4 regions of the Chelatococcus sp. YT9 genome follow, and region 1 is predicted to be linked to each of the others. Evidence: predicted binding sites of a transcription regulator. Region 1 holds the regulator's gene; each other region holds the start of a gene.

Region 1 (7,929 bases):
GAAAGTCATAAAAGCTCAACGGCAATGAATGTCGAGCCGTTCCTGACCCACCCTGGTGGGTCTTCGGCCCATTTTGGATCTGCAATTGACTCCGCGAGATAAGAAATCACGCGGAATCAATGGCTTGATGCCAGTATCCATCGAGATCCCAGCCCGCCCCGAACATGCTCTAGCTCATCCACGACCATCGTTCAAGCTGTCGGAATGGCTCAGGGCAGCTGATCGCGGATACGGCCTAAACTTTCATCACGTCCAAGGACTGTCATGACATCGAAGAGACCCGGTGAGGTTCCGCGACCGGTCAAGGCGGCACGCAGCGGCTGGGCCAATTGACCGAGCTTCAGCCCCGCTTCGGTGGCCGTCGCCCTCACCGCGGCCTCAGTGGTGTCGTTGCTCCAATCGTTGATCCCTTCCAGAGCAGGGAGCACCAGCGCGAGCCGCTCCTTACCCTCCGCATTGAGAAGAGCCTTTGCCTTGTCATCGCAAACGAGGGGCCGCGACGCGTAGAGAAAAGAAGCGCTGTCAAGCAGTTCAACCAGAGTCTTGGCACGCTCCTTGAGCCCCGGCATTGCCGCGAGCAGCTTCTCACGTAGGTCGGGAGGCAACGTGGGTCCGAGGCCGCGCGCCGGCCCGAGCTCCGGCAGGATATCTTCCAGAGCCCGAACGAGGGCCTCGTCGTCGGCGCTGCGCATGTAGTGACCGTTGAGGTTCTCCAGCTTCGCAAAGTCGAAGCGGGCGGGAGAGCGTCCGATAGAGCCCAGGTCGAAAGCCGCGATCATCTCGTCGGTCGAAAAGATCTCCTGATCGCCATGGCTCCAGCCGAGGCGGACCAGATAATTGCGCAACGCGGCCGGCAGATAGCCCATGGAGCGATAGGCGTCGATACCGAGCGCGCCGTGACGCTTCGAGAGCTTGGCGCCGTCTGGCCCATGGATCAGGGGAATATGGGCCATGATGGGCACGTCCCAGCCAAGTGCCTCGTAGATCTGCTTTTGCCGTGCGGCGTTGGTCAGATGGTCGTCCCCGCGGATGATATGCGTGACACCCATGTCGTGATCATCGACGATGACCGCAAGCATGTAGGTCGGCGTGCCGTCAGACCGCAGCAGAACGAGATCGTCCAGATCTTTGTTCTGCCAAGTGACACGGCCCTGCACCTGGTCATCGATCGCGGTCTCACCTTCGGTCGGCGCGCGCAACCGGATCACGGGCTTGACACCGGCCGGCGCGTCCGAAGAGGGACGATCCCGCCAGCGCCCGTCGTAGCGCAACGGTCGTCCTTCGCGGCGAGCCTCCTCGCGCATGGCCTCGAGTTCCTGCGGCGTCGCATAGCAGTAATAGGCGCGTCCGCGCGCGAGCAGATCTTCAGCGACCTCGCGGTGCCGCGCCGCGCGGGAGAACTGGTGAATGGCATCGCCATCCCAATCGAGCCCGAGCCAGCTCAGGCCATCGAGGATGGCGGCGATGGCCGCTTCCGTAGAGCGTTCGCGATCGGTGTCCTCTATTCTCAACAGCATCTTGCCGCCGTTCCGGCGGGCATAGAGCCAGTTGAACAGGGCCGTGCGGGCGCCGCCAATATGCAGGAAGCCTGTCGGCGAAGGCGCGAAACGCGTAACGACGGTTCCGGTCATCTCAGATATGTGCTCTCTTGTGCCAAAGCGATGACCGTGGCGGTTCGAACTCGCTTCCGCCGACGGTCGGGCGTCGTTTAGCATGATGCCGGGCCGGGGGTAAGAAGCTCTTTCCCTCACCGGAGGCCATCGTTCCACTGGTTTGTTTCTAGTTCCGCCGGCGGCGGCCGATCTGGTGCTGTGCGTCCGGGAATATGTTTCACGTTCCGGTGCTTTCAAGGCCGGCGCTTTTGCCGGCCGATCACGTGTTTGTTCGTTCCTTGCGTTTCTGCATTTCAGAACCCGACCGTTGCAATCTGGCCCGTAGCCAGCCGTCCCCCAGAGCGTTTCGCACGTATGGCCCGCCAAAAGAGCCGCGCGATCATTGTCGCCGATGATAGCCGACCGCCGCGTCCGGCGGTGGGCAGCCTGCTGCCGGGGTGGCATGTCTTCACCGCCGACCAAGCGCGAGGCGTGCTTCGGGATCTCCTCGCCTTGGAGGCCGAGAGACGGCGGGCCTTCCTCTGGCTGCCCGTTGCCTTCGGCGCCGGCATTATTCTGTACTTTCTGGCGGATGCAGAGCCCTCCCTATGGCCGTCGGCAGTGGGAGCCGTCATCGCGGTCTTCGCGGCGGCCCTTACGTGCCGCTATCGCCGGGTGTCGGGCGTGGCGATCGCGGTCGCGGCCGTCATGGCGGGATTTGCCGCCGCGACATGGCGTACGCGCACCGTCAGCGCGCCGGTGCTCTCCCGACCGGTGATCACCAAGCTCGGCGGTCTCGTTCTCAACGTCGAGGAGCGTCCGGCGGGACCTCGCATTGTCGTCAGGGTCGCGACCCTCGGAGATCTCGCAGCCCATGCGCGCCCGGCCCAGGTGCGCGTTTCCCTTCGGCCGGGTGCTAGCGTCAAGGCAGGCGACTTCATCGAGGCGACCGCCCGCCTGCTGCCGCCACCGACTGCGGCGCGCCCTGGCGGCTATGATTTCGCTAAAGATGCCTTTTTCGCCGAACTTGGCGCTGTCGGCTCGCTCGTCGGAAAGGTGTCTATCCGGGCCCCGCCGGAAGCGCCGGATATCTGGACCACCTTGACCATTGCCAATGATGTTGCCCGCAATGCCCTGACCCAGCGGATCGCCAACGCCTCCGGCGGGCAGGAGGGAGCCCTTGCGGCGGCTCTCGTTACGGGCAAGCGCGGACTGATCACGGAGGAGGTCAACGATGCCTTGCGCGCAGCCGGCATTTACCACATCGTATCGATCTCCGGGCTTCATATGGCGCTCGCTGCGGGCAGCCTGTTCTGGGCCGCGCGAGCCATGCTCTCGCTGTGGCCGGCGATCGCGCTCGCCTGGCCCGTGAAGAAGATCGCTGCTGTCATCGGGATGCTTGGAGCCACGGCTTACTGTCTGTTCTCCGGCGCGGAAGTCGCGACCCAGCGGTCTCTCGTGATGACGATTGTCATGATGGGCGCGATCCTGATCGACCGACCCGCACTGTCGATGCGCAATCTCGCCTTGTCCGCACTCATATGCCTCGCCCTGCGCCCTGAAGCCCTGCTAGGGCCTAGCTTCCAGATGTCCTTCGCCGCTGTCGCCGGCATGATCGCCTTTGCTGTCAAGCCCACGGGGCTCCTTGTCGGCGGAGATCCTTCATCTGGCAGCTATGGCTGCCTGCGGTCGGTTGGGCGGTGGGCGCTTCTGCTCACCACGACCACTACGGTCGCGACCATAGCCACGGCGCCGTTTAGCGCCTATCATTTCCAGACGCTCAACCCGTTTGGTCTGCTCGGGAACGCGATGGCGCTCCCGCTGATCGAGCTTGCGGTCATGCCGCTCTCGGTGCTCGGCGTCTTTGCGTCTTTCTTTGAGCTCGACCGGCCGGTCTGGTGGTTGATCGGCCAAGCCACAGTGCCGGTGCTGGCATCCGCCCGCGCGGTCGCCGAGCTCGAACGCTCGCGCGTGGTCGTGCCGGCTTTCGGTGTAGGCGCTCTCGGCCTGATGGTCATCGCCATCCTCTGGATCACCCTATGGACAACAGCCTTGCGCTGGCTTGCGCTGTGTCCCGCGGTAATCGGGCTCGCGATGGCGCACGGCGCACAGCCTCCTGACATTTACATTGATCGTGGCGCGAGCGGCCTCGCCCTGCGCGCCGCCGACAGCCGGCTCATCGTCCTCGGCAAGCCGTCGGGCTTTGTGCTGGAGCAGTGGCTGCGAGCCGACGGTGACGGGCGGGCTATCGACGATCCTTCCCTGCGCCATGCCACACACTGTGACCGGCTCGGCTGCACCGCACGTTTAAAGAGCGGTCAGATGATCGCCTTCGTGCGTGATAAACGTGCCTTCCCGGAGGATTGCCGACGTGCTGCAGTCATCGTGAGCCCGCTGCAGGCGCCACGCACCTGCGAGGCCGCCACTATCATCGACCGGTCCATTCTCGACCGCAGCGGTGCCATCATGCTCGTAGAGGATCCACTTAGCGCCGGCTTCAGCCGAATTCAGGCGCTCTCCACCGCATCGCGTCCCTGGATCACCGGTGGCAAACCGGCCCAGCCCGCGGGCCGTCCACCCGACCCAAAAACGCCAGCCGCTGCATCATCCTCGAGGCACCAAAGTCTCGATCCTCTCGATGCGGCACCGGAGGCTAACGAGGAGGGAGAGGAGAGGGCGCCCCTCAATAGCGACGCAGAAGACTGACGAGCTTGCCCTGTATCCGAACCCGGTCAGGGCCGAGCACGCGCGTCTCATAAGCCGGGTTAGCCGCTTCAAGCGCGATCGAGGAGCCACGGCGCCGCAGGCGTTTAAGCGTCGCTTCCTCATCATCGATCAGGGCAACGATGATGTCTCCCGTATCCGCCATGTCCTGGCGCCGGATAACGACCGTGTCGCCATCAAGGATGCCGGCCTCAATCATCGAATCGCCGCGGACCTCAAGAGCAAAATGCTCGCCGGCACTCAGCATTTCGACCGGAATGGCCAGTGTGTTGCTGCGCGATTGGATCGCTGAGATGGGCGTGCCGGCGGCGATCCGCCCCATCACCGGGACCGAAATCGTTTTTGGCGCATCGGTTTCTGCCGCAGGAGGCAGGTTGCGCACACGTCCCAGGCCCCCCTCCACCACACTTGGGCTGAATTTTCCACGCGGCACGGCGGCCATCGCGGTATCGGGCAACTTGATGACTTCAAGAGCGCGCGCCCGGTTAGGAAGCCGGCGAATAAAGCCGCGTTCCTCGAGAGCGATGATCAGACGATGGATGCCTGATTTCGACTTCAAATCAAGCGCTTCCTTCATCTCGTCGAAGGAGGGAGGTACGCTTGTTTCCCGCAGCCGCTCGTGGATGAAGCGAAGAAGCTCGTTCTGCTTGCGCGTCAGCATGTTGTGACCACCCCCGCCTTTCGTTTGCCCGCTTCCAACACATCCAGCACCAGGATCGATCAGTTTTTAGGAGCAATCGCACCTATTCAATACTGTGCTCCTGAAGTAGGAAACAAATCATGAACGACGATAGCTGTTCTCTATGTGTTCCGCAACCCCGAAAGCACGCGCCCGAGGCGGGCGGCTGATTTCAGCCGCTCCGTATGCCGCCTCTCTGCTGATCAACAGGCTCTCTCTTTGCGAACTCTGCCACCCATCTTTCCGGACGGATGACTTGGGGCCGCGCATGCAGTTTCCGAATTTGTGAATTTTAAATCGGAAATATCGTTCATCATGAAATTCATGCTTGTGAATTTAAGCATGGCCGATAAGATCGTCTCAACTTCAAATCAAGCGGTCGCAAAATGCGATCCGTCGCTCTCAAAGACGTGCGACGGTGGCAGGGGAACTATGTATGGGCCGTTACATCGTGCAGCGACTCATCCTCACGATTCCGGTGCTCATCGGCATCATGCTGGTGTGTTTTTTTCTGACCCGTCTAAGCGGTGATCCGACCGACCTCATGTTGCCGACCAACGCGACCGAGGAGGCCAGGGCCGCCTTCCGGTCCGTGCACGGCCTCGACAAGCCGTTGTGGGAGCAGTTCGTCACATTCTTCGCCAAAGGGCTCATGGGCGATTTCGGCTCCTCGTTGCGCTTCAACCAGCCGGCGATGAGCCTCGTCTGGGAGCGCCTTGGTGCGACCACGGAACTGGCCGCCGCAACGATGGCCATGGCGCTCTTCATCGGCGTGCCGGCGGGGGTGGCCGCTGCCTATCGCCGCAATACGCCCGCCGATATCACCATTCGCGGCATCACGCTCATGGGACAGGCGCTGCCAGGCTTTTACCTCGGCATCATCTCGATCATTGTCTTTGCCGTATGGCTGCGCTGGCTGCCCTCGGGCGGACGCGGTTCCTGGCTCAATCTCATTCTGCCGGCCGCGACCCTTGCCTTCAATCTCGTCGCGCTGATCGCACGCGTCACGCGGTCCTGCATGCTCGACGTGCTGCGGCAGGATTATATCCGTACAGCCCGCGCCAAGGGCGCCCGTGAGCGCACCGTGCTGTGGATCCACGCCCTGCGGAACGGCTTCATTCCCGTGCTCACCGTTATTGGTCTCCAGGTCGGTCTCCTGATGGGAGGCGTCGTAGTGACCGAAACGGTATTCTCCTGGCCCGGAGTGGGGCGCCTCGCCATCCAAGCGATCTACGCGCGCGACTTTCCCGTTGTGCAGGCAGTCGTTTTCACCTTCGCGATCATTTTCGTGTTCGTGAACCTCGTCGTCGATCTCCTCTACGCGGTTCTCGATCCGCGCATCAGCTACAACTGAGGCGGCGCCATGTCCTTGTCACCGCCTGTCGCTGCAGCGGAGCCCACCCCCATCGAAAGCCGCTGGCGCGGCGTGCTGAAGCGCCTCGTGGCGAAGAAGGCGGCCAAGCTCAGCCTCTTGATCATCTTGATCGGGTTTCTGTTCGCGCTGGCGCCTTCGCTATTGGCGCCGCATGATCCCTATGCCCAGGAGCTAACCCTGCGCCTGCGTCCGCCGGCGCTGATGGAGCGCGGTGTGCCGGGATACTGGCTCGGCACCGACCAACTCGGCCGCGATATTCTCTCCCGCATCATCTATGGCGCCCGTATCACGCTCTTCGTCAGTATCTTCGCTGTCCTCGTATCGGGCCTCGCGGGCGTCGCGATGGGCCTCATCGCGGGGTACTACGGCGGCAAGGCGGATGCGGTCATCCTGCGGCTGATCGATATCCAGCTCGCCTTTCCGCTGGTTCTCCTGGTCATTGCCGTGGTGGCGGTCGTTGGTCCCTCGCTCACCAATCTCATCATCATCATGGGATTGTCGGGCTGGCCGCGCTTCGCGCGCGTGGTGCGCGGCTCGGTACTGTCCGTCCGCAACAAGGAATTCGTGGAGGCCGCGCGAGCGATCGGCGTGAAGACGCCGCGCATCATGGTGCAGCACATCCTGCCGAACGTCCTCTCGGCGGTGATCGTCTATGCCAGCTTTGATCTCGCCCGCATGATCCTCCTGGAAGCGACGCTCAGCTTTCTAGGCCTTGGCGTGCAGCCGCCATCGCCAACATGGGGTGGCATGATCAGCGACGGCGCCAAATACATGAGCTTGTCGTGGTCGGTCTCACTCAGCCCCGGCATCGCCATCGCGCTTCTGATCCTGGCCTTCAACATTCTTGGCGACGAGCTTCGCGACGCGCTCGACCCACAGATTTCCGATAACTGACGTCGCGATCGATCCGGCCCAGGAGGGGGCGACCATGATCATTACCATTCAGTTTGAGAACAGCCGCACGGACGACACCAAGCGTGCCGGCGCCAAGGCTTTGACGGAGGCGGCTGTTGAAACGCTCGGCGTCAAGCCGGAGTGGGTCACCGTTCTCTACGAGAATTACGACAAGGAGAACTGGGCCATTGGCGGCGAATTGCTGCTCGACCGCCATGCGGCGCGCGAGAAGGCCGCGAAAGCGCAGGAGTCCTAAGGCCTACAGGAGGCCTCAGGCCGATCCAGGGCCATGAATTGGCTTTGGCTGTTCCGAAGCAGAGCCAGTCTCAACACGCGGACCGGCTCGAAACAAGCGGGAAATCCGGCCGAATCCTTAAAGTGACGATCCAAACGCCTGAGTATTTCGAGGGGTATATCTTCTCAGCTGAGCCTGAGCCGCATCGATCAAGATCGGAAAAGCAGGGGGATATCCACCCGATGTTCGTAACCATCACCAGCCAGACAGGGATTAATCGATGCCCATCATCACCATTCAGTTCGACAAGGGCCGCTCCGTGGAGAAAAAGCGGGAAGTCGCCAATGCTGTAACCGACGCCATCGTGGCAACGCTCGGGGGCCAGCGCGATTGGGTCACCATTCTGTTCCGCGACTATGAGCGTACGGAC
Region 2 (7,929 bases), 4.0 Mb from region 1:
CCTTGGCCGTCGTCAGCAGAACATCGTCCGTCTCCGTACAGATGCCCACATCGACGATGGAGTCGCCCTCGTCGAGCTTCATGGCGATCTTGCCGGCGCGATTGACCTGGACGAAGTCCGACAGCTTGTTGCGGCGCACGCCGCCGGAAGCCGTCGCGAACATCACATCCAGCGTCGCCCAGCTGGCCTCATCCTCCGGCAGCGGCATGATGGTCGTGATGCGTTCGCCTTCCACCAGCGGCAGCATGTTGACGAGCGCCTTGCCGCGGGCGTTCGGCGCCGCGAGCGGCAGGCGCCACACCTTTTCCTTGTAGACCTGGCCGCGGGAGGAGAAGAACAGCACCGGCGTGTGGGTGTTGGCGACGAACAGGCGCGTGACGAAATCCTCGTCGCGCGTCTGCATGCCGGAGCGGCCCTTGCCGCCGCGCCGCTGGGCGCGATAGGTCGAGAGCGGCACGCGCTTGATGTAGCCGGCGTGGCTCACGGTGACGACCATGTCCTCGCGCTGGATCAGATCCTCATCGTCGACATCCGAATCCCAGTCGAGAATCTCGGTGCGCCGGGGAGTGGCGAAGGCATCCTTGATGGCGGCGAGTTCATCCCGCACGATGCCTAGGATGCGCGTGCGGGAGCGCAGGATATCGAGATAGTCGGCGATCTCGATCGCCAGTTTGTTCAATTCGTCAGCGATCTCATCACGGCCGAGAGCCGTGAGGCGCCGCAGCGGCAGGTCGAGGATCGCCCTTGCCTGGGTCTCCGACAGCCGGTAGGTGCCATCCTCGGCGACACGATGGTTCGGATCGTCGATGAGGGCGATCAGAGCAGCGACATCATGCGCAGGCCAGTGGCGCGCCATCAGCGCTTCACGGGCAGAATTGGTGTCGGCTGACGAGCGGATAAGCTGGATGATCTCGTCGATATTGGCGACCGCGATGCCGAGGCCGACCAAGATATGGGCGCGATCGCGGGCCTTGTTGAGCAGATATTTCGTGCGCCGGGAAACAACCTCCTCGCGGAAATCCACGAAAGCGCGGATCATGTCGTAGAGGTTGAGGAGTTCCGGCCGGCCGCCGTTCAGCGCCACCATATTGGCGCCGAAGCTCGTCTGCAGCGCGGTGAAACGGTAGAGCTGGTTCAGAACCACATCGGCCACCGCGTCGCGCTTCAGCTCGATCACGATGCGCATACCGTCGCGATCGGACTCGTCGCGCAGGTCGGCGATGCCCTCGATCCGTTTCTCGCGGACAAGATCCGCAATCTTCTCGATCAGCGCCGCCTTGTTCACCTGATAGGGAATTTCGGTGACGATGATCGCCTCGCGATCCTTCCGGATCTGCTCGACAGAGGCGCGAGCACGCATGATGATCGAACCGCGGCCGGTCGAATAGGCCGAGCGGATGCCGCCGCGCCCGAGGATGGTCGCAGCCGTCGGGAAGTCCGGCCCCGGGATGATCTCGGTCAGCGCCTCAAGGCTTATCTCCGGATCCTCGATATAGGCGAAGCATGCATCGACCACCTCGCCGAGATTATGCGGCGGGATGTTGGTCGCCATGCCAACGGCGATGCCGCCCGCGCCATTCACCAGGAGGTTCGGGAAGCCTGCCGGCAGGACCGTTGGCTCGCGCTCGCTGTTGTCGTAGTTGTCCTGGAAATTGACCGTATCTTTGTCGAGATCGTCCAGCAGCGCCATTGCGGGCTTGGCGAGACGCACCTCGGTGTAGCGCATGGCCGCCGGCGGGTCGGCATCGACAGAGCCGAAGTTCCCCTGCCCGTCCAAAAGCGGCAGGCGCATGGAAAAGTCCTGCGCCATGCGCACCAGCGCGTCATAGATCGACTGGTCACCGTGCGGGTGATATTTACCGATCACATCACCGACCACGCGCGCCGACTTGCGATAAGGTTTGTCGGGCGTATAGCCGTTTTCGTACATGGAATAGAGGATGCGGCGGTGCACCGGCTTGAGTCCGTCGCGCACATCCGGCAAGGCGCGGCTCACGATCACGCTCATGGCGTAATCGAGATAGCTGCGCTTCATCTCATCGGAGATCGACACCAGAGCGATGTCGCCGCCGATCTTCTCGTCATCATCTGCCAAGAGAGAATTCCAACAAAAATCTCAGGAAGGGGCTTTTGGAGCGTCCCGAACGGATCCCGTCCGCAATGAGGGGCAGCCTATGCCACGATAGCCATTCCATTCAGGCCCCAGCCCAGCGGCCGTGCCCCGTCCGCATGATGGGGAAACGCACCTGATTCAACGAGTTCATGAGCGATCTCATCGAAAAAAGGGATGCACTTTACCAGTACCAAGCTCTAGCGCATCCGTCCGTGAAAAGCCAGCATTGAGGCCCCCTGTTCACGATTTAATTATCGATATATATCAATATCTTATCCATTGCGGGTAATTCGGTCTGCATCCACGCGCCGCTCTCGCGACGCCCAGCCACCGATTTCGATGATTCGCGACGCATTTTTCGTGGAGGTTCGTCGCCTGGAAAAGCCGCTTGAAGCACATCGCGAGGCTTCCTGGGCTGTCACCGGACCGTCGCCGGATCGGCCTACGGTCGCGCTCGTCAATGTGCCAAGGTCGCTGGGAACGGGCCCGGAGGAACAGCTATGTTGAGATCATGCCTCCTTCTTCCGGCTGCCGTTCTGGCCAGCTTCATCCCTGCGGCTCTCGCCGCCGAAAACATGTCCGGCACCCTGACGCTACGCTTCATCGGCGAGAAGAGCATTCGAGCTCCTCTCGACGTGGACGGAACGCGGGTCGGCGGGCTCTCCGGGCTCGCTTTCGACGCAGCCAGCGGACGCTGGATCGCTCTCAGTGACGATCGCTCGGAGAAGGCGCCCGCTCGCTTCTACAAGCTGACGCTCGACTATGACGCCTCGGGCTTTCGCGCGGTGACAATCGACCAGGCCGTGCCCCTTCGTGACGCCGATGGGAAGCCATTCCCGACACGACGTGTCGACCCGGAGGCGCTGCGCCTCGATCCGGGAAGTGGCGCGCTCTACTGGACGAGCGAAGGGGACGCGACCGCCGGGATCGACCCCGTGCTGCGGGCCAGCACCGCTGACGGGCACCATCTGCGCGAGATCCCGCTGCCTGCCCGCTACCGCGTCAGCACCGATGGCAAACGCGGGCCGCGCAACAATCTCGCCTTTGAAGGACTGGCGCTGACCCCGGACGCGGGAACATTGATCGCGGCGCTGGAGAATGCGCTGGTTGAGGACGGCCCTAAGGCCTCACTGACTGAAACCAGCCCTGTACGTGTTTCCACCTTCAACATGGTATCCGGACAGGCCGGCCCCGAATGGGTCTATGTCACGGATCCGATCCGCATGGCCCCTGCCAAGCCCGGCGGCTTCGCAGACAATGGCGTCTCCGACATTCTCGCTCTCGACGAAGGATCCCTGCTCGTCATGGAACGCGGCTACAGCGCGGGCAAAGGAAACGATATCCGTCTTTACCGTGCGGACCGGCGGAATGCGACCGACGTTTCCGCCATCGACGCTCTTTCCGGCGCAAGCTGGGTGCCGCTCGCGAAAACGCTGGTCCTGGATCTTGCCACCCTCGGCACAGCGCTCGACAACTTCGAGGGCATGGATTTCGGCCCCCGGCTGAATAACGGCAACCGCACGCTGGTGATCGTCTCCGACGACAATTTCAACGAGGCGCAGACCACGAAATTCCTGGCCTTCGAGGTCATCGAAACAGGCGGGACATAAGGCCTATCGACATTCACGCTCTTGGCGCGGATGTAATGCGGCCTCATCCGGACGTTACCGCTCCAACAGGACGGCGCCGTGTAACGGAAGGTGGGCCCCTTGGGCCGTACCGTTACCGGATCCCGGCGCGAGCCCGCGCTCGTCCCAGATGACGTCGCGGGCTATCGATGCGTGTTGTTGGGCTAGAACGGAATATCGTCGTCAAGGTCACTGGCGTATTTTGAACCGCCGCTCGCGGCCGGGCGCCGGTCCGGGGAGCGCTGCTCCATGGGCGAGGCCCGACCAAAGTCGCCTCCACGCGAGCCCCCATAGCTGTCGTCCTCAATGGCCCCACCGCCTTCGCCGCCGCGGCTGTCGAGAATCGTGAGCTCGCCGCGAAAGCGCTGCAGCACGATCTCCGTCGTGTAGCGCTCCTGACCATCTTTGTCCTGCCATTTGCGGGTCTGCAGCTGCCCCTCGAGGTAAACCTTCGATCCCTTGCGCAGATATTGCTCGGCGATCTTCGCGAGATTTTCGTTGAAGATCACTACACTATGCCATTCCGTGCGCTCCCGGCGCTCACCGGTGGCCTTGTCACGCCAAGTCTCCGAGGTGGCGATGCGCAGGTTGACGACGGGGTCGCCCGAGCCGAGCCGACGAGTCTCGGGGTCGCGCCCGAGATTCCCCACCAGAATAACCTTATTGACGCTGCCTGCCATCACGGACCTCCACGGCCAAGCCGAACCAACTAATCACGAACGCAGCCACACAGTCGGAAACCAATCGGGCGCATAAGAGCTACCCAGGCTCTCCTGACGTGGGCACCGGGATTTGGCTCAGCAAATTCCAAAGCCTACACTTGGTCCGGACACTAGCCGATCATCCCCGCTGCCGTCGCCCGAAGGCACCGGCTTGTCCACATGCAATGGCAGCCGTGATGACAACCCGCAACACGCCCGAACCGCGGCGCGATAAAATGTTCCCTTTCTGTTCTAGACAGAATATCCAAAGTCTGCAACTCTCCGTGAGCCAGAAAAACTCATCGACCAGTCCGGGAACGGAGCCGTAGCGTCGGCATGGGCGCTCCGGTGAGATCCTGGTCGGCAGGATGTGGGGATTGCGGAGGCTAACCCGTGATCGGCCCAACCAGCGTGCCTGACCGCAGCGCCCGTGTCCGGGGATTTCCCGTCAGATACGCAGCCACTGGCATAAATGGAGTGGAAGGCCCATGTAGTTGCCCGAACCTGCCCTTGAATACGGGGTTACGATCTCGTCCTTCCCGCAAGCGACAAGCCATGCGAGAAGAACGGGCTCATTCTTCAAGTCGTTCGTCGTTCAGCGCTCCAGGCGCCGTCCGCTCCTGTCGATCCCACTTGTCCGTTGAGAGCCATGGCTCAGAAATCGAAGAAGAATCCCGCAGCCACCGTTTCCGCGGCGGCCAAGTCACTGGCTCCCGAGGCGCCGGCCGCCAAGGCACGGACCGCGAAGGAACCCGCGGCCGAGACATCCGTCGCGGGGATCTCCGTCGCGAGGTCTGCAGTCATGCTGCCCGAAAGCAAGCGCCTCCGTCATGACGGCCCGACGCGCATGCTCACCATTCGCGGAGCGCGGGAGCACAATCTCAAGAACGTCGACCTCGCGGTTCCGCGAGACAAGCTGGTCGTCTTCACGGGCCTTTCCGGGTCGGGCAAATCCTCACTCGCTTTTGACACGATCTACGCAGAGGGCCAGCGGCGGTACGTCGAATCGCTTTCAGCCTACGCTCGGCAGTTCCTCGAGATGATGCAGAAGCCGGACGTCGACGAGATCGACGGTCTGTCGCCCGCGATCTCCATCGAGCAGAAGACCACGTCGAAAAACCCGCGCTCGACCGTCGGCACCGTCACTGAAATCTATGACTACATGCGCCTTCTCTGGGCGCGCGCCGGCGTGCCTTATTCCCCGGCCACCGGCCTGCCCATCGAGAGCCAGACCGTCAGCCAGATGGTCGACCGCATCCTGGCCTTGCCGGAAAAGACGCGCCTCTACCTGCTCGCGCCGGTGGTGCGAGGCCGCAAGGGCGAGTATCGCAAGGAACTTGCGGACTTCATGAAGCGCGGCTTCCAGCGCGTGAAGATCGACGGGACCTATTACGAGATCGCCGACGCACCCAATCTCGACAAAAAGCTGAAGCACGACATCGATGTGGTGGTTGATCGCGTCGTCGTTCGCCCCGATATCGCCGCGCGCCTCGCGGAGTCGCTGGAGACGGCGCTGGAGCTCGCCGAAGGCATCGCGGTTATCGAATTTGCCGATGAAACAGACGCCAAAGGCAGTCCACGCCGCGATGTGCTCTCGTCGAAATTCGCCTGCCCGGTGTCCGGTTTCACGATCCCGGAGATCGAGCCGCGGCTTTTCTCCTTCAACAATCCCTACGGCGCCTGCCCGGTCTGCGACGGGCTCGGGCATGAGATGCGGATCGATCCCGACCTCGTGGTGCCGGATCATACACTGACATTGCGCGGCGGCGCGATCGCTCCTTGGGCGCGCTCGACGTCGCCCTATTACGGCCAGACGCTCGACGCACTGGCGCGCCACTATGGTTTCTCCGTCACGAAGCCGTGGAGCGAGCTTCCGGACAAGGCGCGGGACGTCATCCTTTACGGCAGCGGCTCGACCTCGGTGCGCTTCTCTTACGAGGACGGACTGCGCGCCTACGAGGTCAACAAGCCCTTCGAGGGCGTGATCTCAAACCTCGAACGCCGCTGGAAAGAAACCGAAAGCGACTGGGCACGCGAGGAGATCGGCCGCTTCATGAGCGAGACGCCCTGCGCGGCCTGCGGGGGGCACCGGCTCAAACCGGAAGCGCTCGCGGTCAAAGTGGGCCGTCATCACATCAGCGAGGTGGCGCAACTGTCCGTGCGCGCTGCCCGGGACTGGTTCGATGCCGTTCCTGATCAGCTCAACGCCAAGCAGAACGAGATCGCCGGTCGTATCCTCAAGGAGATCCGCGACCGTCTGGTGTTTCTGCTGGACGTCGGCCTCGACTATCTCACCCTGGCGCGAGCCTCCGGCACCCTCTCGGGCGGCGAGAGCCAGCGCATCCGTCTGGCGAGCCAGATCGGCTCGGGGCTCACGGGCGTGCTCTACGTGCTCGATGAACCGTCGATCGGCCTGCACCAGCGCGACAACGAGCGGCTGCTGCAGACCCTGAAGCGGCTACGTGACCTCGGCAACACGGTCATCGTCGTCGAACACGATGAAGACGCCATCCTGACGGCCGATTATGTGGTCGATGTCGGGCCGGGTGCGGGCATCCATGGCGGCGAGATCGTCGCGCAGGGTACGCCCGACGAAATCCTCGCCAATCCAGCCTCTCTGACTGGCCGCTATCTCACCGGCGAACTCGGCGTGCCGCTGCCGGCGAAGCGCCGCAAGCCGCAGAAAGGGCGCGAGCTCACCATTACCGGAGCGCGCGGCAACAACCTCAAGGACGTGACCGCTTCATTTCCGCTCGGCACCTTCACCTGTGTCACGGGTGTGTCCGGAGGCGGCAAGTCGACGCTCGTCATCGACACGCTCTACAAGGCCGTGGCGCGGCGGTTGAATAACGCTCTTGAGCATCCCACGCCGTTCGAGGCCATCGAGGGCTTGGAACATCTCGACAAGGTCATCGACATCGACCAGTCGCCGATCGGCCGCACGCCACGGTCGAACCCGGCGACCTATACCGGCGCGTTCACGCCGATCCGCGAATGGTTTGCCGGCCTGCCCGAAGCCAAGGCGCGCGGTTATCAGCCGGGACGTTTCTCCTTCAACGTCAAGGGCGGACGCTGTGAAGCCTGCCAGGGCGACGGCGTCATCAAGATCGAGATGCACTTCCTGCCCGACGTCTACGTCACCTGCGACGTCTGCAAGGGCAAGCGTTATGACCGCGAGACGCTGGAGGTGAAGTACCGCCAGCGCTCCATAGCCGACGTGCTCGATATGACGGTCGACGAGGCCCGCGACCTGTTCCATGCCGTGCCGGCAATCCGCGACAAGATGGAAACGCTGTCGCGCGTCGGCCTTGGCTACATCAAGGTTGGGCAGCAGGCGACCACACTGTCGGGCGGCGAGGCGCAACGGGTGAAGCTGTCCAAGGAACTGTCGAAGCGCGCTACCGGACGGACTCTCTATATCCTCGACGAACCGACCACCGGCCTGCATTTCCACGATGTGGCGAAGCTGATGGAGGTCCTCCATGAG
Region 3 (7,929 bases), 1.5 Mb from region 1:
ATGAGATCGCGTGGCTTGATGCCTATCACGCGGATGTACTCGCCCATATCGGGCCGCTCGTGGATGGCGAGGCACTGCAGTGGCTGCAGGAGGCGACGCGGCCGCTCCAGTCCTGAGCGAGGCAAACAGAGGCTGCATCACGCGCAAAACTGCGGAGGTTTTGCGCGTGGGACGACGGGCGTTCAGCCGGCAATGGCCCGGAGGCCGACGACGGCGAGAACCCCGATGGCGACAGTGGCGAGGAGGGGAAGTCGCGTCGCGGACAGGGCGGCGATCGCCGCCGCAATGGTCTCCGGCCAGCCGGTCGCCAGCGCGCTGGGCGCGATCACCGCGACGAGCACCGCCGGCGGAATGGCGTCAAAAGCCGCTTTCGCTCGTCCCGAGAGCGTGAGCCGCCCCGCAAGCGCGATGCCGGCGATGCGCGTGAGATAGGTTACCCCCGCCATCGCGAGAATCGCCATGAGGGCGGAGCTGTCGATACTCATGGAACTGGCAATACTCATGGGCGGCTACTCATGGGCGGCTTCCTGACGGGCAGTCGAGCGGGGCGCCGGGATCGAGGTTGGACAAGGCGTCGGCGATGAGGCTGCGCTCGGCGGGATCCGCGACAAGATCTCTCGGCGCAGTGAGATAGGCCACCGTCAGCCCCACCATCGCTCCGATGACGATGTGCCAGGGGGCACCCAAGGCCACGTAGCTCAAGGTTGCCGTGACGCAGCTCGCAAGAACGGCCGAGAGCGCCGTGCGGCTTGTCGTGAACCCGGCGATGAGGCTTATCAGGAGCGCCGTGAAGGTGAAGTCCGCTCCGATCGCGCAGGGGTCGCCCAGGCAGTGGCCGAAGCGGGCGCCGATATAGGTGCCTGTACTCCAGACGATCGGGATGACGACAGCCAGTGAGAACCAGAAAGCCGGTGTTAGCGGGTGGCTCAGAACGCGCCTTTCCGAGAGCGCCCAGGCCTCGTCCGTCAGGAAGAAGAAGGCGATGAACCGCTGACGGGGGCTGAAGGCGTGGGTTTTCGGCGCGAGGGATAGACCCATCAGGACGTGCCGCGCGTTGATCAGGAAGGTGGAGAGCGCGATTGCCGCGACCGGCATCGGGTCCAGCCATAGGTCCATCGCCGCGATCTGGGCTCCGCCTGCGAACACCAGGATGGACATCAGGCCCGCCTCCAGCAGCGTCAAGCCTTTCGCGCTGGAAAGGGCGCCGAAGAGCAGGCCGACGGGCATGACAACGGCGGCAACGGGCGCCACAGCTTTGAGGCCGTCGCACCATTCACATCTGACCGCTCGATGCGCGAGGCGGTTGGCCGCAGGCCGGGTCGGGGCCCCCGTCATGGGCGTTCCGCCGGGTCGAGTATGCTGGCTAGACGCAAAATGTTGCAGGTATTCACGGTCCACGTTTTATTTTTATCTGAATAACGCATCAATTTTCTCCTCACTTCCATCCTGTTGCGAGAAAAAATTGCCCCTCCGGGGGGTGCGCGAAAGATAGTGAAATGCCCGTTCGGAACGATTAAAAAAATATTGGTGGTTGTGCTTAGAAGGCGTCAATTTGCGTATATGCGTGAGAGCCGAGATCTTTAGTCTAAGCGCTTTATTATTTATAATCATGTGAATATGGTTCTGTTATTGCTTTGAGCCTGCGTTGCAGGTCATCGAATTCGGCGTGGTCTCCTTGACATCCTCGGTCTCGGTCTCGGTCTCGGGCGCGGTCGCATAGGCTGCGGCAATGCCCGCCATCGCGCCCGCCGCCACGTGCCAGGGTGGACCGAGCGCGAGATAGGTGAGGGCGGCTGCGCCTCCGCTTGCGGCGATGGTGATCGCCGTCGTGCGCCCCCTCCAAAACCCCGCGATCAACCCGATGAAGAGCGCGGTGAATGCGAAATCGGCGCCGATGCTTCTGGGATCGCCGAGCAGTGAGCCGACTGCCGCGCCGACGAGCGTCGAGCCGACCCAGGCCGTGGGAAGCAGCGTTGCCAGGGCAAACCAATAGGCCGGGGTCAGGGGAGCGGCGACGGCGCGTCGCTCGGCGAGCGCCCACGTTTCGTCTGTGAGGAAATGGAACCCGAGGTACCGCTGGAGGGGCGAGAACAGCTGCGTCTTGGGTGTGAGCGAGGCGCCCATGAGCACATGCCGGGCATTGATCAGCAGGGTTGAGAAAACGAGGGCTGCTATAGGGACCGGCGCAGCCCAGAGTTCTATCGCGGCGAACTGGGAGCCGCCCGCAAAGACGAGCGCGGACATCAGCCCTGCCTCGGCGACGGTCAAACCCTTGGCGCTGCAAAGCGCGCCGAACAGAAGCCCGATCGGCACCGCGGCGATCGCCACCGGTATGATCGCGGCAAACCCCGCGCGCCATTCACGGTTGCGGGCATGGTGGTGTAACGGCGTGTGCTGTCCGCGGTCCAGCATGGGCAACCTCGAAGGTGCGAGGGAAGAACGTCAGAACATGTCGTGCTCAGGATACCGCTGCCCGGTAGGCGCCCGGGGTGATGCCAATGCGGGCCTTGAAGGCCCGGGTAAGATGGGCCTGGTCGCAGAAGCCCGTGGCTGCCGCCGCTTCGGCTGGCGTAGCGCCGCGCCGCAGGGCCTCTTGGGCGGCGATGACTCGCCGGTCGACAAGGAAGGCATGCGGTGTCATCCCGGTCTCCTGGCGAAAAGCGCTGATCAGACGATGGCGCGGCAACCCCGCTGCAGTCGCCAGATGGCTGAGCGAGAGATCATCAGCGTAGTGGTCCGCGATCAGGCGCCCGATCTGCGCGACCCGATCCGCCTCCCGTCCCCTCGTGGCCGGCGGCCTGATCTGCGCATGTCGCGCCAGGCAATGGGCATAGGCGCGATAGAGCAACTCCTCGCCGGCTTGGACGTCTGACTGCGCATCCATTGCGACATGGGCGGCCACAAAGAGCGCGACGCCAGCCGGATCGTGGACCACCGGTTCCGGAAAATAAGGCGTCGCTGTCACCTCTTTCTCGCTGATCTCGGCGGCGATCTGGCGCAACAGCTCGATGGACGGATAGCTCATCCGGTAGCAGTAGCCGTCCCCATGGGGGGCGCCGTCATGGACCTCGTTGGGGTTGACGAAGACGAAGTCTCCCGGTCCGGCATAGCCGCGCATGCCGCGGACGGTCCATGTCTCGCAGCCGGCGATGACGGAGCCTATAACGAAAGTGTCATGCGTGTGGGGTACGTAGCGATAGGTGCGGAACGTCGCAGTCAGGCAATCGAGCGCCGCGAAATTCGGACAGGCAAAGAAGCGTGTGCGCTCCCCCTGACTCAGGGCGAAGATGCCCATGGCTTCGTTGGTGGCTGACATGGGCCCGTGCTGCGTTGCGTTTCCTTCCACGCGCGAATTTTAACGCCGCAGATTTCTCTGTCTTGAAAAAAAGTTATGGCCGGCTCAGGCCCTGCCCGAACCGACCGCTGTTGCGCCGTTTCGCCGCCAACCTGGCGGCATCAGCTTATTTCCGGGTCTGTTGATCGCGGTCCTTGCCAGCGCCGGGCGCAGACTGCGGGTTGTGCTGGCCAGAGGAGCCAGACGCGCTCTGCGTGCCGCTGCTCTGCGTGTGACCCTTTGAAGGATGCATGTTCTTCTGCATGTCCTTCTGGCCCTGCTTGCCTTCATGTCCACCTTGGTTCGGCATGATCATCTCCTTATGATCCTATGCGTGACCCGATGTGCCGGCGAAACGTCGAGGGGATCTTTACCGTGTACTCCGCCCATCACCGGCGCCATTAAAATAGCTGGGGCGGAACTTTGTTCCGTGATTTATTTTAAGACTTGGAGTAGAAACACGCGAAAATGTAATGCGCCGGAAATATGTTTTAATGTTGGATTTTATGTGCTTGCGAATTTTCAAGCATAAAGCCTAGATTAAGTTTCCGCCGATCTGTAAAGATCAAGTTTCCCACCGCGCTATATTTTCCTTCGCTTCGTATGCCGGGTACCTGCGGGCCGCGATGGAGCGGCCCGTTGAAGGTCATCGCCGATGATGAAGCGTGGCGGCTCAGCCTTGTCTCTGGACGAAGCTGTCCAGCACCATCTTGCGACCGGCCTTGTCGAAATCGACGGTCAGCTTGTTGCCATCGACGGCCGCCACGGAGCCGGGCCCGAACTTGATGTGGAATACGCGGTCCGAGGGCGCGAATTCGGAAGCCGGTCCCGATGACTTGGCGACGAGCTCGCCCTCGATAAGCAGGCCGCCACGCCCGGGACCTGACGAGCTCCCGTAGCCGCCCCTCCCTTGCGCGAAGCCTCCGCGGCTGCCGCCACCTCCAAGTCCGCCCTTGTTCTGGGCGCGCTGCCAGCCCGGCGTGGCGTAGGACGATGAGAACGATTCCACGTCATCGAAGCGGCTTTTGCCGTAACCGCCGTAGGAGAAGGCGGCAGGGGCCTCGGTGACCTCCACATTGGCTTCAGGTAGCTCGTCAATGAAGCGGCTGGGGATCGTCGCGTTCCACAGGCCGTGGATTCGGCGGTTGGAGGCGAAATAGATCTTGGCGCGGCGCCGGGCACGCGTGATGCCGACATGGGCAAGGCGGCGCTCCTCTTCCAGCCCTGCGCGCCCGCTCTCGTCGAGGGCGCGCTGATTGGGAAACAACCCTTCTTCCCAGCCGGGCAGGAACACCGTGTCGAACTCAAGTCCTTTTGCCGCGTGGAGGGTCATCAGGCTGACGCGGTCTTCCGTGTCATTCTCGACGGCATCCATGACCAGCGAGACGTGTTCCAGAAAGCTCCGGAGGTCGGGAAATTCCTCAAGGCTGCGGACGAGCTCCTTGAGGTTCTCCAGCCGTCCAGCCGCTTCCGCGGACCGGTCCTTCTGCCACATCTCCGTATAACCGGACTCCTCCAGGATCATCTCGGCGAGTTCCGTCTGCGGCGTACTGTCGATCAGCGAACTCCAGCGCGAGAAAGCTGCCAGCAGCTCGCGCAGGGAGCTGCGCGGCTTCGGCTTCAGCTCCTCTGTCTCCACGATGAAGCGTGCCGCTTCCATCAGCGGGATCCGCGCTGCCCGGGCATGGGCATGGAGCACCTGCACGGTCGCATCGCCGAGGCCGCGCTTCGGCGTGTTCAGGATGCGTTCGAAGGCGAGATCGTCAGCAGGCTGGGCGACGCAGCGGAAATAGGCCAGCGCGTCGCGGATCTCCATGCGCTCATAAAAGCGCGGACCGCCGATCACGCGGTAGGGTAGCCCGAGTTGCACCAAGCGATCTTCAAGCTCGCGCATCTGTGCCGAAATGCGCACGAGGATGGCGATCTCCGAGAGATTGTGACCCTTTGCCTGCAAGGCCTCGATTTCCTCGCCGACAAGGCGCGCTTCCTCCTCCGAATCCCAGGCGCCGGTGATCGTCACCTTCTCGCCTGGCTCGTCGTCGGTGCGCAGCGTCTTGCCAAGCCGCCCTTCATTGTGGGCGATGAGATGCGAGGCCGCGGCAAGGATATGGGCGTGCGAGCGGTAGTTCCGCTCCAGTCGCACCACCACGGCTCCCGGAAAATCGTGCTCGAAGCGCAGGATGTTGTCGACCTCCGCGCCACGCCAGCCATAGATCGACTGGTCATCGTCACCGACACACGCGAGGTTGCGCTGGCCAGGCTCGCGCCCCTGGGCGAGCAGCCGGAGCCAGAGATATTGCGCGACGTTGGTGTCCTGATATTCGTCCACCAGCATGTAGCGGAAGCGCTTCTGATACTGGGCGAGGACGTCCGGATGCTCGCGGAACAGCCGGATGGTCTCGGTCAGGAGATCCCCGAAATCCGCGGCGTTCAGGATCTTCAGACGTTCCTGATAGTGACGGTAGAGGTCAGTGCCGCGGCCATTCGCGAAGGCGGCGCCCTCGCCGTGTGGCACCTGGTCAGGGCCGAGCGCGCGGTTCTTCCAGCCATCGATGAGACTCGCAAGCTGGCGCGCCGGCCAGCGCTTCTCATCGAGATTGGCGGCTTGGATCACCTGCTTCAGGAGGCGGATCTGGTCATCCACGTCGAGAATGGTGAAATCGCTGCGAAGGCCGACGAGTTCGGCATGGCGGCGCAGGATCTTGGTGGAGATGGCGTGGAAGGTGCCGAGCCAGGGCATTCCCTCGGCGGCCGGGCCGACCAGCAGGCCGACACGCGCCTTCATCTCCCGCGCCGCCTTGTTGGTGAAGGTGACGGCGAGGATGTCGGAAGGCCGCGCCCGGCCCGTCGCGATGAGATGGGCGATCCGCGTGGTCAGCACCCTCGTTTTGCCCGTGCCGGCGCCGGCGAGCACCAGCACCGGCCCCTCCGTGGTCTCCACCGCGAGGCGCTGCTCCTGGTTGAGGCCAGCAAGATAGGCGGCGGGTGCGGCCTGCGCCCGGGCGCGCTCGCTGAGGCTCCCGCCGCGCGGCGCGAGACGTGTGTCGTCCGGCCTGCCGTCAAGCTGAGGATGGGTTCTATTGATGCCTTGATTCATATGGCGACCTTGGACCAAAACGCGAACGGCGTCGAGAGCGCCATTGAGCTCGTATCCGGCAGCGGAACTTCGATCGCCAGAACGAGCGCGCTAGCGGCCAAGCTCTGAAGTCATCGCGACAATAACAAGAAACGAAGGTCGCCACGCTGCGGGCTCAGACACTCGATCTGTGTAGTCAAGTCATGAACGACAATTTTCGCGCGAGATCCAGCCGTAAAGCACGATACATGGATATATGTTCGAGCCTCGTCAACCTGGCGAGGCTCATAGGCCTTTGTGGAGCCGTCGCAATCTGGTGCCACACAGTTCATTTCAACGCTGCACAGGCGGAAGATGCGGATCGGAGCGAGTTCGAACGCGATTTCCGGAGGCAGAATGAAATCATTATGAAGCATATGCAGAACGCGCTCGACCGGCAGAAGCAGCAACAGAGCGGGCACCGCCAGATCGAGCGGGAGTTCAGACGATCGCTCGACCGGGGCATGCACTGACGCCTGTGCGGCCGATCTTGACGCCAGACGGGAAGCGCTCCCCACAGCCTTCAACCAATCAACATGCCCTTGGTGGCGGTGGCGTCGGCCACCATATGTAATAACGTCCGCCCCGTGTGGGGTAGAGGATAGATGGAGGCGGGGCAAGATGTGGCAGAGATCGGTTGAAGAGGTGGCGGTCACACCCGGTCAGCGGCTTCTCAGACTTACTGCAGGGGCGTTCCTGACGCTGGTGGCAACGCTCTCGTTTGCTTATGCCCAAAACGATGCGCAATTCCAGCGCGAGTACCAGCGACAGAACCGCGCCATCGAGCGTCAGTTGCAGGACAACAGTCAGCAACAGCTCCAGCAGCAGCAGATGAACCAGATTCGCAACCAGCAGATGCGGCAGCAGCTGACACCTCCGCCCTATGTACCGCCGCCGCCGGTTCAGAATTTCCGCAGATAGGCCGCTCTGCCCTTCAGCCGCGAGAACAACGAAAGGCTGTTTCGGGAGCCGATACCTTGTTTTCGTTTCGACACCGTCCGCAAGCGCAGCTAAAAGGGCCCTTGACCATGCCGCGGCTGCGCCTCGAATGTCGCGGGTGAGGCAAGATGAAGGGGTCGATCGAGATGTTGCAAGCCGCGCCAACCGCCACTCGTCCTTCTCCGGATGCGGTCGCAGCCGTGATCAAGGTGCTGGCCGCCGACTTCGGGTCGCGGCTGGTGACGAGCCATGCGGTCCGCGAGCAGCACAGCAACACGTTGACCTGGGTACAGAGCCAGCCCCCGGATGCCGTCGTGTTCCCCGAGACGACTGAGGACGTGGTGGCGATCGTGAAGCTCTGCGCCGAGCATCGGGTACCGGTCATTCCCTTCGGGACGGGCACGTCGTTCGAGGGGCATGTGAACGCGCCGCTTGGCGGGATCTCGGTCGATACCAGTCTGATGAAGAAGGTCATCGCGGTCCACGCGGAGGATCTCAGCTGCGTGGTCGAACCCGGTGTCACGCGCAAGGAGCTCAACGA
Region 4 (7,929 bases), 1.3 Mb from region 1:
GAGGCTGCGTCCGGCCGCGAGGCTCTCGCTGTCCTTGACGAGCGCGCGGCACCCATCGATCTCGTCGTTTCCGACGTGGTGATGCCGGAAATGGATGGGCCGACCCTGCTCGGCGAGCTGCGCGGCCGACAACCCGATCTGAAGGTCATCTTCGTGTCCGGCTACGCCGAAGATGCGTTCAAGAAGCACCTGCCCGAGGGCGAGGACTTCACCTTCCTGCCGAAGCCCTTCAGCCTCAAGCAGCTCATCGAAGCTGTGAAGGGCGCGATGGTCGGTCGCTGATCGGACATGTGGAGCGAGAAAGGTGGTCGAAGGTATGGCCTCGGAGCATAGGACTGCGCGGAAGATCGACACGGTCGCTGTGGTCGGGGCAGGGGCCTGGGGCACCGCCCTCGCCATGACCGCCGTGCGGGCCGACAGATCCGTGCGCCTGTGGGCGCGAGAGCCCGAGGTGGTCGCGAGCATTCGCAAGAGCCGTGAGAACACGCTTTTCCTGCCGGGTCATCACGTTCCCGAGGCCGTTGCCGTGGACAACGATCTCGCTGCCGTCGTAGGGGGCGCTGATGTTGTCCTCATCGTCGTCCCCTCGCAGTTTCTGCGTAAGACCGCGGAGACCCTGCGGCCGCTTCTCGCGCCGGAGACGCCTGTCGTCATCTGTGCGAAGGGCATCGAGCGCGGCAGCGGCCTCCTCCTCGCGGCGGTCGTCGAAGAGGCCCTCCCGGGCCATGCGCTCGCCGTGCTTTCCGGCCCGACATTCGCCGGCGAAGTCGCGGCGGGCATGCCGACCGCCATCACGGTGGCCTCTGCCGACGCGGCCATTGATCCGCAGACATCGCTCGCGGCAGCAGTTGCGGTCGCGCTCGGGACCCAGGCTTTCCGACCCTATGTGTCCGACGACGTCGTGGGGGTTGAGGTTGGCGGCGCGGTCAAGAACGTGCTGGCAATAGCCTGCGGCATCGCGACCGGGCTTGGTTTTGGCGCGAATACGCGGGCCGCGCTGATCACACGCGGCCTCGACGAGATCAAGGGTTTGGCGGAGGCGCTGGGCGGGCGACGCGATACGGTGACGGGCCTGTCCGGGATCGGCGACCTGACCTTGACCTGCTCCAGCGAACAGTCGCGCAACATGCGTTATGGCATGGGCCTTGCGATCGGGCGCGCGCCGAGCGAGATGTTCGGTGGGCGCCCCGTGGTGGTGGAGGGGGTCGAGAACGCCCAGTCGGTGACGGATCTGGCCCGCAGCCTGAATGTCGATATGCCGATCTGTGAGGCAGTCCGGGCCGTGGTTCTGGACGGGCAACCCATTGCCGATGTCATGGCCGCCTTGCTGACACGCCCGTTCCGGGCCGAGCCCCACGGCATGGACCTCAGCCTTGCGCACGCGCCGTCTGATCAGAAAGCCTGAGGCCGACTTCTGCTATCATTAGGCGCTCGGTGTGTGGGCGGACGGGCTTGCCGAGAGGCTCCGGCTGGCGCCCAGCTCTGCGCTTGTTTGGCATCCTTCTTCTTCCTTTTGCAGTCATCATGATGCGCAAGAGGAGAATGATGCTAGGGATACCAGGAAATGAGAACAAAAAAAGAACTTGCGAGCGAGAACAAAGAGAGTACATTCGAAGGGCGCGTTGGATTGCCCACAAGCTCTCGGCAAGCGCTGAACGCCTAAGCGTTGAGTTTCATTCTCGCCTCATGCCATAAGGACGATAGTGATGTCCCAGTCCAGCCTGCGACTCGTGGAAGGCAGCTCCATGGATAAATCGAAAGCCCTTGACGCCGCGCTCTCGCAGATCGAGCGCGCTTTCGGCAAAGGCTCGATCATGCGTCTCGGCAAGAGCGACAAGCCCATCGAAATCGAGACGGTGTCGACAGGCTCGCTCGGTCTCGACATCGCCTTGGGCGTCGGCGGCCTGCCACGTGGGCGCATCATCGAGATCTACGGGCCGGAGTCATCGGGCAAGACAACGCTCGCCCTTCATACGATCGCCGAGGCGCAGAAGAAGGGCGGTGTCTGCGGCTTCATCGACGCCGAGCATGCGCTCGATCCGGTCTATGCCCGGAAGCTTGGCGTGAAGCTGGACGATCTGTTGATCTCGCAACCGGATACCGGCGAACAGGCGCTCGAGATCGCGGACACACTGGTGCGTTCAGGAGCCATCGACGTTCTCGTGGTCGATTCGGTGGCCGCCCTGACCCCGCGGGCTGAGATCGAAGGCGAGATGGGCGATATGCAGCCCGGCATGCAGGCCCGGCTGATGAGCCAGGCGCTGCGCAAGCTGACGGCTTCCATTTCGCGTTCCAATACCATGGTCATCTTCATCAACCAGATTCGAATGAAGATCGGCGTGATGTATGGTTCTCCGGAGACGACGAGCGGCGGCAACGCGTTGAAGTTCTACGCATCCGTGCGTCTCGACATCCGCCGCGTCGGTGCGATCAAGGACCGTGATGAGACGATCGGCAACACCACACGCGTCAAGGTGGTGAAGAACAAGGTCGCTCCTCCCTTCAAGCAGGTCGAGTTCGACATCATGTACGGCGAAGGCGTATCGAAGGTCGGCGAGCTTATCGACCTCGGCGTCAAGGGCGGCATCGTCGAGAAATCGGGCGCGTGGTTCTCTTACGACAGCCAGCGTCTCGGCCAGGGGCGCGAGAACGCCAAGCAGTTTCTCCGCAGCAATCCCGATGTCGCCGATCGCATCGAGCTCGCCATCCGGCAGAACTCCGGCGTGCTTGCCGATCGCATTCTTGAGAATGCCGAACCCACGGCCGAGGATCTGGATGAGGGCGCAGCCTGATCGGCTTTGGATTAGGCGAGAGGGGCTGTTACGGGAAAGCGGCCCCACGACGCCGGGGCTGCCTTGCCCCGGCGGTGTTGCGCGAGGGCCGCGTTTTTCGGTGCTTCGTAGATCACGATGCAAAGTAGGCCATAGAACCTATCGACAGGTTGACGCGAGGGCTCTAGAAACACCGGCTGTTGCCAAGCTCATCGCTTTCCCCGTAAGTCCGCTTTTCGGGCGGGGCCTTGCCCTTGAAAGAATGCTTGGCAGCGAGAAGGCGGCGCGAGGCGTGCCGTCGCTGGTGTGCGGATGTGGACCGAATGAGCGGCGTTAACGAGATCAGATCGAGCTTCCTCGACTATTTTGCCAAGAGCGGCCACGAGGTTGTGCCTTCGAGCCCGCTCGTGCCGCGCAATGATCCGACATTGATGTTCACCAATGCGGGCATGGTGCAGTTCAAGAATGTCTTCACGGGTGTCGAGACGCGGCCTTACAAGCGCGCGACGACATCCCAGAAGTGCGTTCGTGCCGGTGGCAAGCACAATGACCTCGATAATGTCGGCTATACCGCCCGTCATCACACGTTCTTCGAGATGCTGGGAAACTTCTCTTTCGGCGATTATTTCAAGGCCGATGCGATCGAGCTTGCCTGGAAACTCGTAACCCGTGAGTTCGGGCTGCCCGAGAAGAAGCTTCTCGTGACGGTCTTTTCCGAAGACGACGAGGCTCATGGACTGTGGAAGAAGATCGCGGGTCTGTCCGACGACAAGATCATTCGCATCCCGACCTCCGATAATTTCTGGCAGATGGGCGATACGGGCCCCTGCGGTCCCTGTTCGGAGATCTTCTATGATCATGGGGACCACATACCGGGCGGCCCTCCCGGTAGTCCCGATGAGGACGGGGACCGTTTCATCGAGATCTGGAATCTCGTCTTCATGCAATACGAGCAGCTGGCGCCGGGCAATCGCGTGGTGCTTCCGCGACCCTCGATCGATACCGGCATGGGTCTCGAGCGCATCGCGGCCGTGCTGCAAGGCACGCACGACAACTATGCGACCGATCTCATGCGGGCGCTGGTTGTGGCTGTCGCCAATTTCACGGGTGTCGATCCAGACGGGCCGCAGAAGGCGAGCCATCGCGTCATAGCCGATCACCTCCGAGCGTCCGCGTTCCTCGTCGCCGACGGCGTGCTGCCGTCGAACGAGGGACGTGGCTATGTGCTGCGACGCATCATGCGCCGCGCCATGCGCCACGCCGAGCTCCTCGGCGCGCGCGAACCGATCCTCTGGCGCCTGGTGCCGGCCCTGGTTCGTGAGATGGGTCAAGCCTATGGCGAGCTGGTGCGCGCCGAGGCTCTCATCACAGAGACCTTGCGGCTTGAGGAGACCCGCTTCCGCAAGACGTTGGAGCGCGGCCTGTCGATCCTCGAGGATGAGGCGCGGGCGCTGAAATCCGGCGACAAGCTGTCGGGCGAGGTTGCCTTCACGCTCTATGATACCTACGGCTTTCCGCTCGATCTCACGCAGGACGCCTTGCGTGCGCGGGATATCGGTGTCGACGTGGATCGCTTCAACGCGGCCATGGAACGTCAACGCGAGATGGCGCGGGCGGGCTGGTCCGGGTCCGGCGAGGCGGCGACCGAGGCTGTGTGGTTCAGCTTGCGGGACAGACTCGGGGCGAGCGAATTCCTCGGCTATGACACAGAGGTCGCTGAGGGGGTGATTACCGCGCTCCTGCGCGACGGTGCCGAGGTGATGGAGCTGGAGGCCGGGCAGGAGGGCTACGTCGTCCTGAACCAGACGCCGTTCTATGGTGAATCCGGTGGCCAGGTCGGTGATACCGGGTCGATAGCCGGCGTCGGTTTCCAGGCCGATGTGCTTGATACACAGAAGAAGCTCGGTGATCTGTTCGTTCATCGCGTTGCGGTGAAGAGCGGTGCTTTGAAGGTGGGGTTGCCCGTCGAGCTGGCCGTCGATCATCGCCGCCGCCTGGCGATCCGCTCGAACCACAGCGCGACGCATCTGCTGCACGAGGCGTTGCGCCGGGTTCTGGGCGATCACATCGCCCAGAAGGGTTCGCTCGTCGCGCCGGACAGGCTGCGCTTCGATTTCAGCCATCCCAAGCCGATCTCTGCGGAGGAATTGTCGGCTGTCGAGACCATGGCGAACGAGATCCTTCTCGGCAACAGCGAAGTGGTGACGCGTCTCATGGGGGTGGACGACGCGATTGCGTCGGGGGCGCGCGCGCTGTTCGGCGAGAAGTACGGCGATGAGGTCCGGGTTGTCTCGATGGGCCTTGCGCCCGGTGATAACCAAGCGTTCTCGGTTGAGCTCTGCGGCGGAACGCATGTTGGGCGTACGGGCGATATCGGGCTCATCACCGTGCTCTCCGAAGGCGCCGTTGCTGCGGGAGTGCGCCGTTTGGAGGCTGTGACTGGCGATGCGGCGCGCCGTTATCTCAATGATGAGGCCAACCAGCTGAAGGCCTTGGCCGGCTTGCTCAAGGTGCCATCGGCCGATGCATTCGGACGCCTCGAGGCCTTGATGGAGGAACGTCGCAAATTGGAGAGAGAGCTTGCCGACGCGCGCAAGCAACTGGCGACAGGTGGCGGCGGCAATGAAGCAACCAAGACAGTCGCTGGCGTCACCTACATGGGCCGTGTTCTCGCCAACACGCCAGCCAAGGAGCTGAAGGGCATCGTCGATGACGCCAAGAAGCGGATCGGCAGCGGTGTCGTGGCCTTCGTCAGCGTGGCTGAAGATGGCCGAGCGAGCCTGATCGTAGGGGTGACGGCAGACAAGGTCGATACGGTCAACGCGGTCACCCTCGTCAAGGCGGGCTCAGCCGTGCTCGGCGGCGCCGGCGGTGGCGGCCGACCGGATTTGGCCCAGGCGGGAGGTCCGGATGGCGCTCGCGCTGCGGAAGCGCTCGCCGCGATCGAGACCGCCATCGCGGGCTAGACACGGGGCGCATTCCTGCAAGTGCGCTTCGTGCATGGGCCTTCCCTACTGATAATCGGGGGTGGTATGAGTCAGAGTTACCGCTCTCGTACTGCCTGTCGCGGCCGAGTTTATGTCGCGCGGCCGCACCGTGATCGGTGGTCTTCCGCTTCCTGCATCCTTGTAAGGCCGCGCATCGTCGATCAGTTCCAGGTGTAGGTGGCGCTTGCGCCGACCGTCGCCTCGGCTTTCCAGTTGGTGGGGGAGAATGCCCCTGCTGCCGAAAAGCGCCAGTTGCCGTTTTTGGATGTGTAGCCGGCGCCGATGGAGATCGCAGCCTGGCGGCGATGGGTCGTGATGGCGGTGCCTGTCGAGAACTTGCCCGGCCTGTCGTCGTAGCGAATCATGCCAATGGCGGCCGCGGAAGCGATGCCGGCATTGGCGAGCTTTTCGTTTCGCGTCATTTGGCTCCGCAATGTTGCCAGCCCCCAATTCATGTCGGAATTTAGCCGGTCTATGCGGTTCTGAAGGCCAGCGATCTCGGCGGTGTTCTGATTGACTTGCTGTTTCAGGCCAGGGTCAATGCCGCCATTCCCGCCTCCACCTGTCAAATTGTTGATCTGCACCTGCAGGTTATTGATGCCGGCGTAAAGTTGCGAGCCGTTGACGGCATCGGTTGAGGTCGCGGTCACCAGACCCGCTGCCACATTCTGAATGCGCCGCTCGGCGCCGGCGCTGCCGACACTGACGACACCAACCGCAGTCCCAGCGGCATAGCTGTAGGTCTGACCGCCTATGTCGGCGGACGAATAGCTCGTGGTGCCGGCGGTGGTCGTCGTGGCCGCCGCGGTCGTGGTTGATTCTGCGCCCAGCGCGGCGGAGTTATCGACGCTTGCATTCGCCCCTGCGCCGATGGCGGTCGAGTCTGTGCCTGAGGCCTCGCTTTGCGCGCCGAAGGAGGTCGACCGCAGACCGAGAGCCTTTGAGAGCGCCCCCACGGCGGTTGAGGCGCCGCCATTTGATTGTGCGTTGTTTCCCACAGCGACAGATGCACCGCCGTTCGCGTCCGCAGAAAACCCCATAGCCACTGACGCGTCACCGGCTGCTGTAGTTCCTACGCCCGCCGCGATTGAAGCGGCGCCGGTCGCACCGTCGTTGTCAAAGTTGTTGGGCTGACCTATCGAGTGGGGACCTACGCTGTAATAGTGCATCTCCTGCGCTGCCGCCCGCGTTGCTGTAGCAATGCCGCCCAAGACTACAATAGGCAGGGCCAAGCCGATCAACGCGTGCCGCGGCAGGGGCGCGCTCGTGCTCGTTTCCTGTCCTCCTTTGGACGAGATGGTGCATGTCGCGACCTGATCGGCAGTGCCGGCAAGTTGATATCGAACTGCGCAGTTATCTGAAACTGACATTTCGTAAATCCTACGAATATGAATAGACTTGAATAATATCATCTACAATCCGCGGGGAGCGGCTAATCATCTATAAAATTTATTATGCGTTCATTTAACAATCAAGCATTAAGCCCTTTGTAAGGTACATATATTTGCGATTTGCTTATTCAGATCTCTCGATTTCTGCGCGGCTGGTGGCATGTCGTGCAGATATGCGTCGGCGGCGGTGGTGGCTCCGCGGCCGCAACCGGTCGCTTTCCCAAGGGTGCTCCTAGCGATGTGTGGGGAGCAAGAGATGAGCAAGCTAAAGACGTGGCGTTCCAGCAGGCACGCCACAGGAGCGACGCTGTATTATTGTGGTCGCCGTCCGGCCAACTCCGTGAGCAATCTCTGAAGTTCCTCGCCGAGGAATGGCTTGCCGAGAAAGCGGCGCCGGGGATCCTCTTCAAGATCGCTGATGAGCTGCGTGTCATCGCCGCTCACGAAAATCACCCGCAGAGCCGGCAGGTGACGTCGGCACTCCTCAGCGAGTGTCGTGCCGCTGATATCAGGCAGGCCGATGTCGGTGATCAGCACATCGATCGGCGCGCCGGTCTCCACGATGGCAATTGCCGATTGCGCATCGGCGGCCTCTTCGACGATATGGCCGAGGTCACTGAGCATGTCACTTGTCGTGAGGCGGACCACGGGCTGATCCTCGACAAGGAGAATGCGGAGAGCTTCCGCGTCGTGCTGCGGGGTGTCGTCGCCCATCTGAGGCATAGCTCATCCTCCCTCGAGCATTTCCGCCCGCCGGAGCGCGGATGGAATTAGCCGCCT

What was found. Region 1 encodes LexA, which represses DNA repair genes until DNA is damaged. Its sites were predicted from a motif close to TGTTCNNNNTGTGTTCNG; they were not measured.
Region 2: ssb (single-stranded DNA-binding protein) is a predicted target of LexA. The motif match lies at 4,680-4,697, and genes of this name have one in related genera.
Region 3: KIO76_RS11765 (ATP-dependent helicase) is a predicted target of LexA. The motif match lies at 6,442-6,459, and genes of this name have one in related genera.
Region 4: recA (recombinase RecA) is a predicted target of LexA. The motif match lies at 1,567-1,584, and genes of this name have one in related genera.

What each region holds. Positions count from the first base shown of each region.
Region 1 is NZ_JAHBRW010000001.1:4,058,287-4,066,215, forward strand. It holds gene gltX (glutamate--tRNA ligase) at 210-1,631, opposite strand; gene KIO76_RS18760 (ComEC/Rec2 family competence protein) at 1,968-4,298, shown strand; gene lexA (transcriptional repressor LexA) at 4,276-4,977, opposite strand; gene KIO76_RS18770 (ABC transporter permease) at 5,432-6,349, shown strand; gene KIO76_RS18775 (ABC transporter permease) at 6,359-7,264, shown strand; gene KIO76_RS18780 (tautomerase family protein) at 7,215-7,520, shown strand; gene KIO76_RS18785 (tautomerase family protein) at 7,780-7,929, shown strand, end outside.
Region 2 is NZ_JAHBRW010000001.1:54,868-62,796, forward strand. It holds gene gyrA (DNA gyrase subunit A) at 1-2,095, opposite strand, end outside; gene KIO76_RS00255 (esterase-like activity of phytase family protein) at 2,614-3,723, shown strand; gene ssb (single-stranded DNA-binding protein) at 3,906-4,421, opposite strand; gene uvrA (excinuclease ABC subunit UvrA) at 5,245-7,929, shown strand, end outside.
Region 3 is NZ_JAHBRW010000001.1:2,571,131-2,579,059, forward strand. It holds gene KIO76_RS11735 (aminopeptidase P family protein) at 1-116, shown strand, start outside; gene KIO76_RS11740 (AzlD family protein) at 183-485, opposite strand; gene KIO76_RS11745 (AzlC family ABC transporter permease) at 514-1,335, opposite strand; gene KIO76_RS11750 (AzlC family ABC transporter permease) at 1,627-2,412, opposite strand; gene KIO76_RS11755 (AraC family transcriptional regulator) at 2,459-3,316, opposite strand; gene KIO76_RS11760 (hypothetical protein) at 3,462-3,650, opposite strand; gene KIO76_RS11765 (ATP-dependent helicase) at 4,008-6,431, opposite strand; gene KIO76_RS11770 (hypothetical protein) at 7,071-7,370, shown strand; gene KIO76_RS11775 (FAD-binding oxidoreductase) at 7,517-7,929, shown strand, end outside.
Region 4 is NZ_JAHBRW010000001.1:2,708,570-2,716,498, forward strand. It holds gene cckA (cell cycle histidine kinase CckA) at 1-282, shown strand, start outside; gene KIO76_RS12320 (NAD(P)H-dependent glycerol-3-phosphate dehydrogenase) at 305-1,405, shown strand; gene recA (recombinase RecA) at 1,707-2,792, shown strand; gene alaS (alanine--tRNA ligase) at 3,095-5,737, shown strand; gene KIO76_RS12335 (YadA-like family protein) at 5,920-7,128, opposite strand; gene KIO76_RS12340 (response regulator) at 7,462-7,863, opposite strand.